DNA from 2 places in the Mucilaginibacter sp. P4_A11 genome. Region 2 is predicted to be linked to the other one. Evidence: riboswitches for the same ligand, from Rfam matches in the RefSeq annotation. Region 2 holds a riboswitch; the other holds the start of a gene.
What was found. A riboswitch is a leader RNA that binds a small molecule or an ion and turns the genes downstream of it on or off. The one in region 2 is predicted to bind S-adenosylmethionine.

Region 1 (3,418 bases), on a different contig from region 2:
AGCCCAAATCAAACAGTAATAAGTGAGGAATTTGCTTTAGAACCCTACATTAAGTTTGAGGAGTTGCAAACCTTGCAGGGCGAAAACCGCTTGGTGCGTTTTGAGGTAACTGCCGATACGCCCAATGTTAAAGTTACTTACAAGGCCACCGTTGATAATTGTTATGAAATAACCGATTTTGGCAACCTGCAGGAAACTCATGTTTCAGAGCTGCCCTCACCGGTGCTGCCATATTTAAATCCAAGCCGTTACTGCCAATCGGATAAGCTATACCGCCTTGCGCACAATATGTTCGGGCATATCACCAACCCCTTTGAGCAGGTAGTTGAATTAACCAACTGGATTCATAAAAACGTCCAATACTTAAGCGGCTCAACCAATTCGCAAACATCGGCTTTTGATACGGTGACTGAACAGGCCGGCGTTTGTCGTGATTTCGCGCACCTGGGCATAGCCCTTTGCCGTGCGCTGACTATACCTGCACGTTACTTTACGGGTTATGCCTATCATCTTAAACCAGCCGATTTTCATGCCTGTTTTGAAGCTTATCTTGGGGGCAAATGGGTGCTTTTTGATGCCACGCGACTGGTGCCTTTGAATGGTCTTATCAAAATAGCTACCGGCCATGACGCTGCGGATTCGGCCATAGCCAATATTTTTGGTGATGTCACCTTTACTACTATGCAGGTAAGTTGTGAGCTTGTCGAAGATGGCTTTGCGCCCTTTTATTATGGCGATAGTGAATTTAAGGGATTATCGTACTTGTAAAAGAATGGCAGGCACTGCTGCCTCAAATAAGACAACAATGGAAAAAGTGACATCTCTCGCCGTCATTGCGAGGTACGAAGCAATCCCAAATTATACAGGGCGGACCTGCCAATCGGGGATTATTAATAATTATAATTGTTTTTTATAGGTATTAATGAGCTCCCTTCGGTCGGTTGTCTTCGTACCTCTCAATGACGATTCTTTATTATTTGTAAATGCATTTTTAGCGCTTCTTTGCTAAACTCTTATCGTTTCCCTTTTTTGCCGGTACTTTTTTACGCTGCTTTACCCCATAAACCCAGTTAGCCGCCAGTACCCCCACACAGATCAGTAATCCGAAAAATTCACGTACTTCTTCAACCCAGGGCTTTTCGGCTTTCATGGTTTGTACAAGGCTTTCGGCGTGGTGATATTCAAACCAGTCGATAAGGCCGTTATTATCAAATATCTTATAAATTGCGTAGCCTGTAAAAGTGATAATGCCAACTGCATAACCAATAGGGTAAAACTCCTTTTTAACCGCCAGGTAACAAAACCAGGCACAATACAGGTAAATGGGCATCCAAAGGTAAGGGTCGGGGTCGTTATATTGTAAACCCGCAAAAATGATAAAAAGTACAACCCATACAATGTTGAAGATCTTCATAAGTAAAAAGCAATTGCAATAATTTACACCGGTTTATCTTGCTTAAATGCAGGTTAAGCAATGCTAAATATAGGGATTTAGTTTGCACTTTTTGAAGTGCGAAAATAGTTTTTGTGCAGCTTGATTGCAGCAAAAAGCAGGCTTAGGAAATACAGGATGAAAAACTATTTGGGAAAATTTGATGTCGCGGGCAGATTCGAACTGCCGTTTAGGGTATTGCGGACCCCCACCTATCCTCTCGGTCACGCGACTTGAAAACTATAAAAAATCACTTAATCAGATCGGTTGTGGGGTGTAGATATAATTATCTCTCTCCTGTTTTGCACAGGAGCAGGAATTAGCACCTTTTACATTATGCGGATGTACAGGTTGCTAAGACGTCTTTGGGCCTTTCCCTCAGTCTTTCTTGATAAGTTAAATTAAAAGAACGTTTTGTCGTTGTTGACAGTGCAAATATAAAAACAAATTATATAATTCCTATAGTTTAAGTAGAATTTTTATTTTTTATTCAGATTGCTATTTTCTTCAGTTATGAATCAAGTTCAAAAAACTGAAATGATCACCATTTAATCTGAAGTAGTCACCATAATTTTAGTTGCTAACTATTGCACCTTTGTATTGTTAAAACATTTAAAAACAACACAATGGGAACAAATAAAATAGCACTTGTAACCGGCGGCAGCCGTGGATTAGGTAAAAACGCCGCCCTGCATCTTGCCAAAAAAGGAATCGACGTAATTGTTACTTACCGCAGTAAAAAAGAAGAAGCAGAAGCTGTTGTTGCAGAAATTGAATCGGCAGGGCAGAAGGCTGCTGCTTTGCAACTGGATACGGGTATTGTATCCACCTTTGATGCTTTTATTACCGACCTAAAAGCGACATTGAATGAAAAATGGGGACGTGAAACTTTTGATTTCCTGATCAATAACGCGGGTATTGATGCCGCATCGCCATTTGCAAAAACTACTGAGGAGGATTTTGATAACCTGTTCAATGTGCACTTTAAAGGTGTTTACTTTTTAACCCAGAAAAGTTTACCCGTAATTGCCGATGGCGGCCGCATCATTAATTTTTCGACCGGACTGGCCCGTTTCTCAACACCGGGATACGCTGCCTACGCCTCAATGAAAGGTGCAATTGAAGTATTCACCAAATATTTGGCAAAAGAATTAGGCAGTCGTGGCATAGCTGCGAATGTTGTGGCCCCCGGTATTATCCAAACCGATTTTACCAAAGCCGCATTCGATTCGCATCCGGGTTTAGAAGAAAGGATGTCACAATCCACCGCTTTGGGCAGGGTAGGTCAGCCCGATGATATTGGCGGTGTAGTAGCTTTTCTCTGCACAGAAGATGCCCGCTGGATCAATGCACAGCGTATTGAAGCTTCGGGTGGGATGTTTTTGTAGATTGATTGTCTGAATCAGAATTTACAGGATTGAAGAATTTTCAGAATCAGGTGATTTGTCTGCAATGCATCCTGTTAATTTAAAAATTCGGTAAATTCTGATTCAGACAATTTCCTATCTTTCGCACAAAAAAGCATTATGGAATTTGGTAGAGTAACTGACGAAGAATTATCAAGGGTTGATTTTACCCTGCCGGCCGATCCGCAGATAACTGTTGATACACTTGCCGCCGCTAAAAATGATATGCCACTTCAGGTACATGTTGGCTGTGCCAAATGGGGACGTAAGGAATGGGTCGGTAAGATCTATCCGCCAAAAACCAAAGACGCTAATTTTTTAGACGAGTACGTAAAGCACTTTGATTGTATAGAGCTTAATGCTACCTTTTACCAGGTTTACGGGCCTGATACCATTGCCAAATGGGGAGCCAAAGCAGATAGCAATCCTGGTTTTAAATTTTGCCCCAAATTTTCGCAGAGCATCAGCCATATTCGCAGGTTAAAAAACGCGGAGGATATTACCACTACTTATTATGAAGGTATTTTAGCCTTCGGCGATAAGCTTGGTCCGCTGTTTTTGCAGTTAAGCGATAATTACA
Region 2 (3,418 bases):
AACAATACCGCTGATACCAACCTGCTTAACCTTTTCCCTGTCGGATTTTACCGTTGGCAAACCATGGGTATCTGATAAAAAATAAAAAGGAATCTCGGTAGCTACGGGTGCGCCGGTAAATGGTAAAGCATTTGAAGGGCCTGAAGTATTAATGTTACTTAATATCTTCTTCAAATCAGCTTCAAAGCCCTGATCCTGCTGATAAGGCAGATGAAGCAGGTGTTCGGGCGCAGGTGAAAGCTGCTCAACCGGAAAATTTTGCTTTAAAGATACTTCGGGTATGAGATCAGTTTTTACCAGGTATGAATCATAACCAAAGCCGGGCTTTGGGGGCAATTGTGCGCCAAAAACATTAACCGGGCTATGCTGAACAGGCTCCGAAGCGTTAGCATGTGCGCTTAAATTAGGATCCGCGAAACTGGTTTGCGGATCCTTCAGGTTGATAGCATTATGCTGGTGAATGGCCGATGGCGAAACTCCGCCACCGCCAATAGTACTTGAAGGAATAGAAGTAGCAGGCGCCTCTGCATGCTGATGCGGATTAAATGAACCTGCATCAGCTATACTGCCCGGCAACGGAAAAGCCTCAGGAGCCTGCTGAACAGGTAATTGATTTACAATGCCGCCCGGCCCGGCTTTGAAAAACTGGTTGGCCAGTTGTTCCAGTTCCTGAAGGTTGGGCAGGTTATCCGGATTAATATTTGTACTCATAATAATTACCTAAATCAACATCCTCTAAAACAGCTATAGCATCATCAACCAATACAGCTAATGAGCAATAAAGCGATACCAGGTATGAGGCAATAGCTTTATTATTGATGCCCATAAACCGCACAGATAGTCCGGGAGATTGTTCGCCCGGTAAGCCTGGCTGGAATAAGCCTACTACGCCCTGCCTGCTTTCGCCTGTGCGCAAAAGGATAATTTTAGATTTGTTATTGACGATAGGTAATTTATCAGATGGGATAAGCGGGATGCCTCTCCAGGTGATAAACTGCGAACCAAATAAAGAAACAGTTGGCGGCGGTACGCCCCGGCGGGTACATTCACGACCAAAAGCGGCTATGGCTAAAGGGTGCAGCAAGAAAAATCCTGGCTCTTTCCACACTTTGGTGATCAGTTCATCCAGGTCATCCGGGGTAGGGGGCCCGAGCCTTGTCTTAATTTTTTGTGATGGGGCAACGCTGCTTAACAAACCGTACTCGGTGTTATTGATCAGCTCACTTTCCTGGCGTTCCTTAACAATCTCAATGGTAAGGCGTAACTGCTCGCTGATCTGGTTGTAAGGTTTACTGTAAAGGTCGGATACACGGGTGTGCACGTCCAGTACGGTGTTTACAGCGCTCAGGTTGTACTCTCTCGGGTTTTCCTCATAATCAACATAAGTTGACGGTAATTCACGTTCATCACGGTTGGAGCAATCCACTTCCACATTATTGGCATCAACAACTTTGTTTAAGCGGTAAACGCCTGATTCAACAGGGATCCAGTTTAATAAATGTGTTAACCAACGCGGGGTAATGGTTGATAATTGGGGAACGGTACGGGTGGCTACGGCCAACTGCCTGGCGGCTACATCGCCAAGGGCTGTTTGTTTTGGTTTTTGATCGGGCATTTAGATAATTAATAAGTGTTTTAAAGATTGATTGGTGGTGCTTTTCAATGGTTAACACCTGTGTTGCAATGATAAGAAAATAAATTATATTAAATCTATAGGAATTATAGATTTAATTGTATGTTTGCATCATCAGTTCTTTAATACTTATCCAGAAAAGACGGAGGGAAAGGCCCCATGAAGTCTTGGCAACCTGTACAATACCATATGTAAAAGGTGCTAATTCCTGCTCCTGCAAAGGAGAAAGATAAGAGATGCTACAGGTTTATATACATATCTCCACGGCTCTTTTTCTGGTAAGTTTTATTGGATATGAAAACAAAAAAAAGAGATGAAAACCTGTTTACTCATGAAAATATATAAAACCATCTGCTATACAGATCTGTGTTGTTGCCGTTAATTATTTACAAGTAAGGCGATCAAACAAAACAACATCATCAGTATATCACACTAAATGAAAAAACTAATACTTGCAGCTTTAACCTTTGTCATTAGCACTGCCTCATATGCGCAGATCCTGGCACCAGTAAAATGGTCGTATGGGGCAAAGAAGATTGATAAAGAGCAGGCCGTTGTGTTTATAAAAGCAACTATTGATAAGGGCTGGCATATTTACTCGCAAAACGTTGCCGATGGAGGCCCGATAAAAACCTCGTTCAGGTTTGATAAAAGTGACGACTATACGCTAAACGGCAATACAACAGAGCCTAAAGCTGTTAGCAAGTATGAAAAGGCATTTAGTATGAATGTGCAGTACTTTGAGCAATCGGTTATATTTCAGCAAAAAGTAAAACTTAAAAACGGGCAGGCATTAGTTAATGGTACCCTGAACTATATGGTATGCAGTAACAAGCAATGTTTGCCGCCTGAGGATGTTGAGTTCAGCATTCCTGTGAAATAGTACTAAGCCGAAAGTCGCAAGTCAAGTCTGGTTTTCTATTTTTAACTTAGAACTTACGACTTTAGAAAAAGCGGAATTTATCGATCACAAAATAGTAATATAGTTTAACAGCTCATTAGCCACCAAATTGAACTGTTAGACGGAGCAAAGTGTCGGGGACAACTCCACTTGCTTAAACCTGGTTTACACAAATAAATACCATGAAACCGAAATTGAATTTTATCACTAAAGCCCGCTTACAGAATGGTGGCATCCTTTTCTGTAATTACCATTGTTGTTAATTTGCGCTTTTATCCCGGAAATTGATCCAGAAATAAGATCAACATCCTGGCTGTACTAAGTGCGTTGCTTTGCTATGGTGGTAAAACAGGCGTGTGCTGTACAGACCAGGATGTTGATCGTTTACAAGATAAGAAGAAGTTTGAATTGGATTAAAAACATTTTATGTAGAGACGTGTCACATGTGTCTTCATAAGCAAATCAATATTGACATTCAGGGAAATCGTTTTGAAGTACGAGACTCCGCTGGAGTCCAATATCTCTTTAAATTTTGTCTATAAACACGTGGCCTCTCTGAGGCCGATTGGCACGTCAGCCATATTGCTTTATACTCCGTAGGAGTAACGTGTTTATAGCCTAATGGATATACTTCTCAAGGCTCCGTAGGTGCCTCGTGCTTTAAGATGTAAGAGGCTATTTTTCAATATGGTTTCTACCTGGTGATTCGCTCGTCCTAAAGGAAACGCATGTGATGCGTCTCTACGATAAAAAATAAAATTTAAATGCCTTTAAGGCTTTAATGAGATAAATAGGGTGTAATTAAAAAATATTCTACTAAATCTATAGATTTTATTGTATTTATCATATTTGTTACTATCTTTACAGCATTCTAATTAACCCCA

Region 1: linked by a shared signal. The riboswitch ahead of AC1DUD_RS10160 (transmembrane 220 family protein) and the one ahead of AC1DUD_RS17090 (protein-disulfide reductase DsbD domain-containing protein) in region 2 are both predicted to bind S-adenosylmethionine.

Annotation. Positions count from the first base shown of each region.
Region 1 is NZ_JBFUHE010000004.1:232,240-235,657, reverse strand. Features, by position in the region: gene AC1DUD_RS10165 (transglutaminase-like domain-containing protein) at 1-768, shown strand, start outside; gene AC1DUD_RS10160 (transmembrane 220 family protein) at 992-1,414, opposite strand; SAM riboswitch class I at 1,716-1,830, opposite strand; gene AC1DUD_RS10155 (SDR family NAD(P)-dependent oxidoreductase) at 2,059-2,820, shown strand; gene AC1DUD_RS10150 (DUF72 domain-containing protein) at 2,959-3,418, shown strand, end outside.
Region 2 is NZ_JBFUHE010000008.1:139,718-143,135, forward strand. Features, by position in the region: gene AC1DUD_RS17080 (family 2A encapsulin nanocompartment cargo protein cysteine desulfurase) at 1-711, opposite strand, end outside; gene AC1DUD_RS17085 (family 2A encapsulin nanocompartment shell protein) at 695-1,615, opposite strand; SAM riboswitch class I at 1,760-1,869, shown strand; gene AC1DUD_RS17090 (protein-disulfide reductase DsbD domain-containing protein) at 2,070-2,516, shown strand.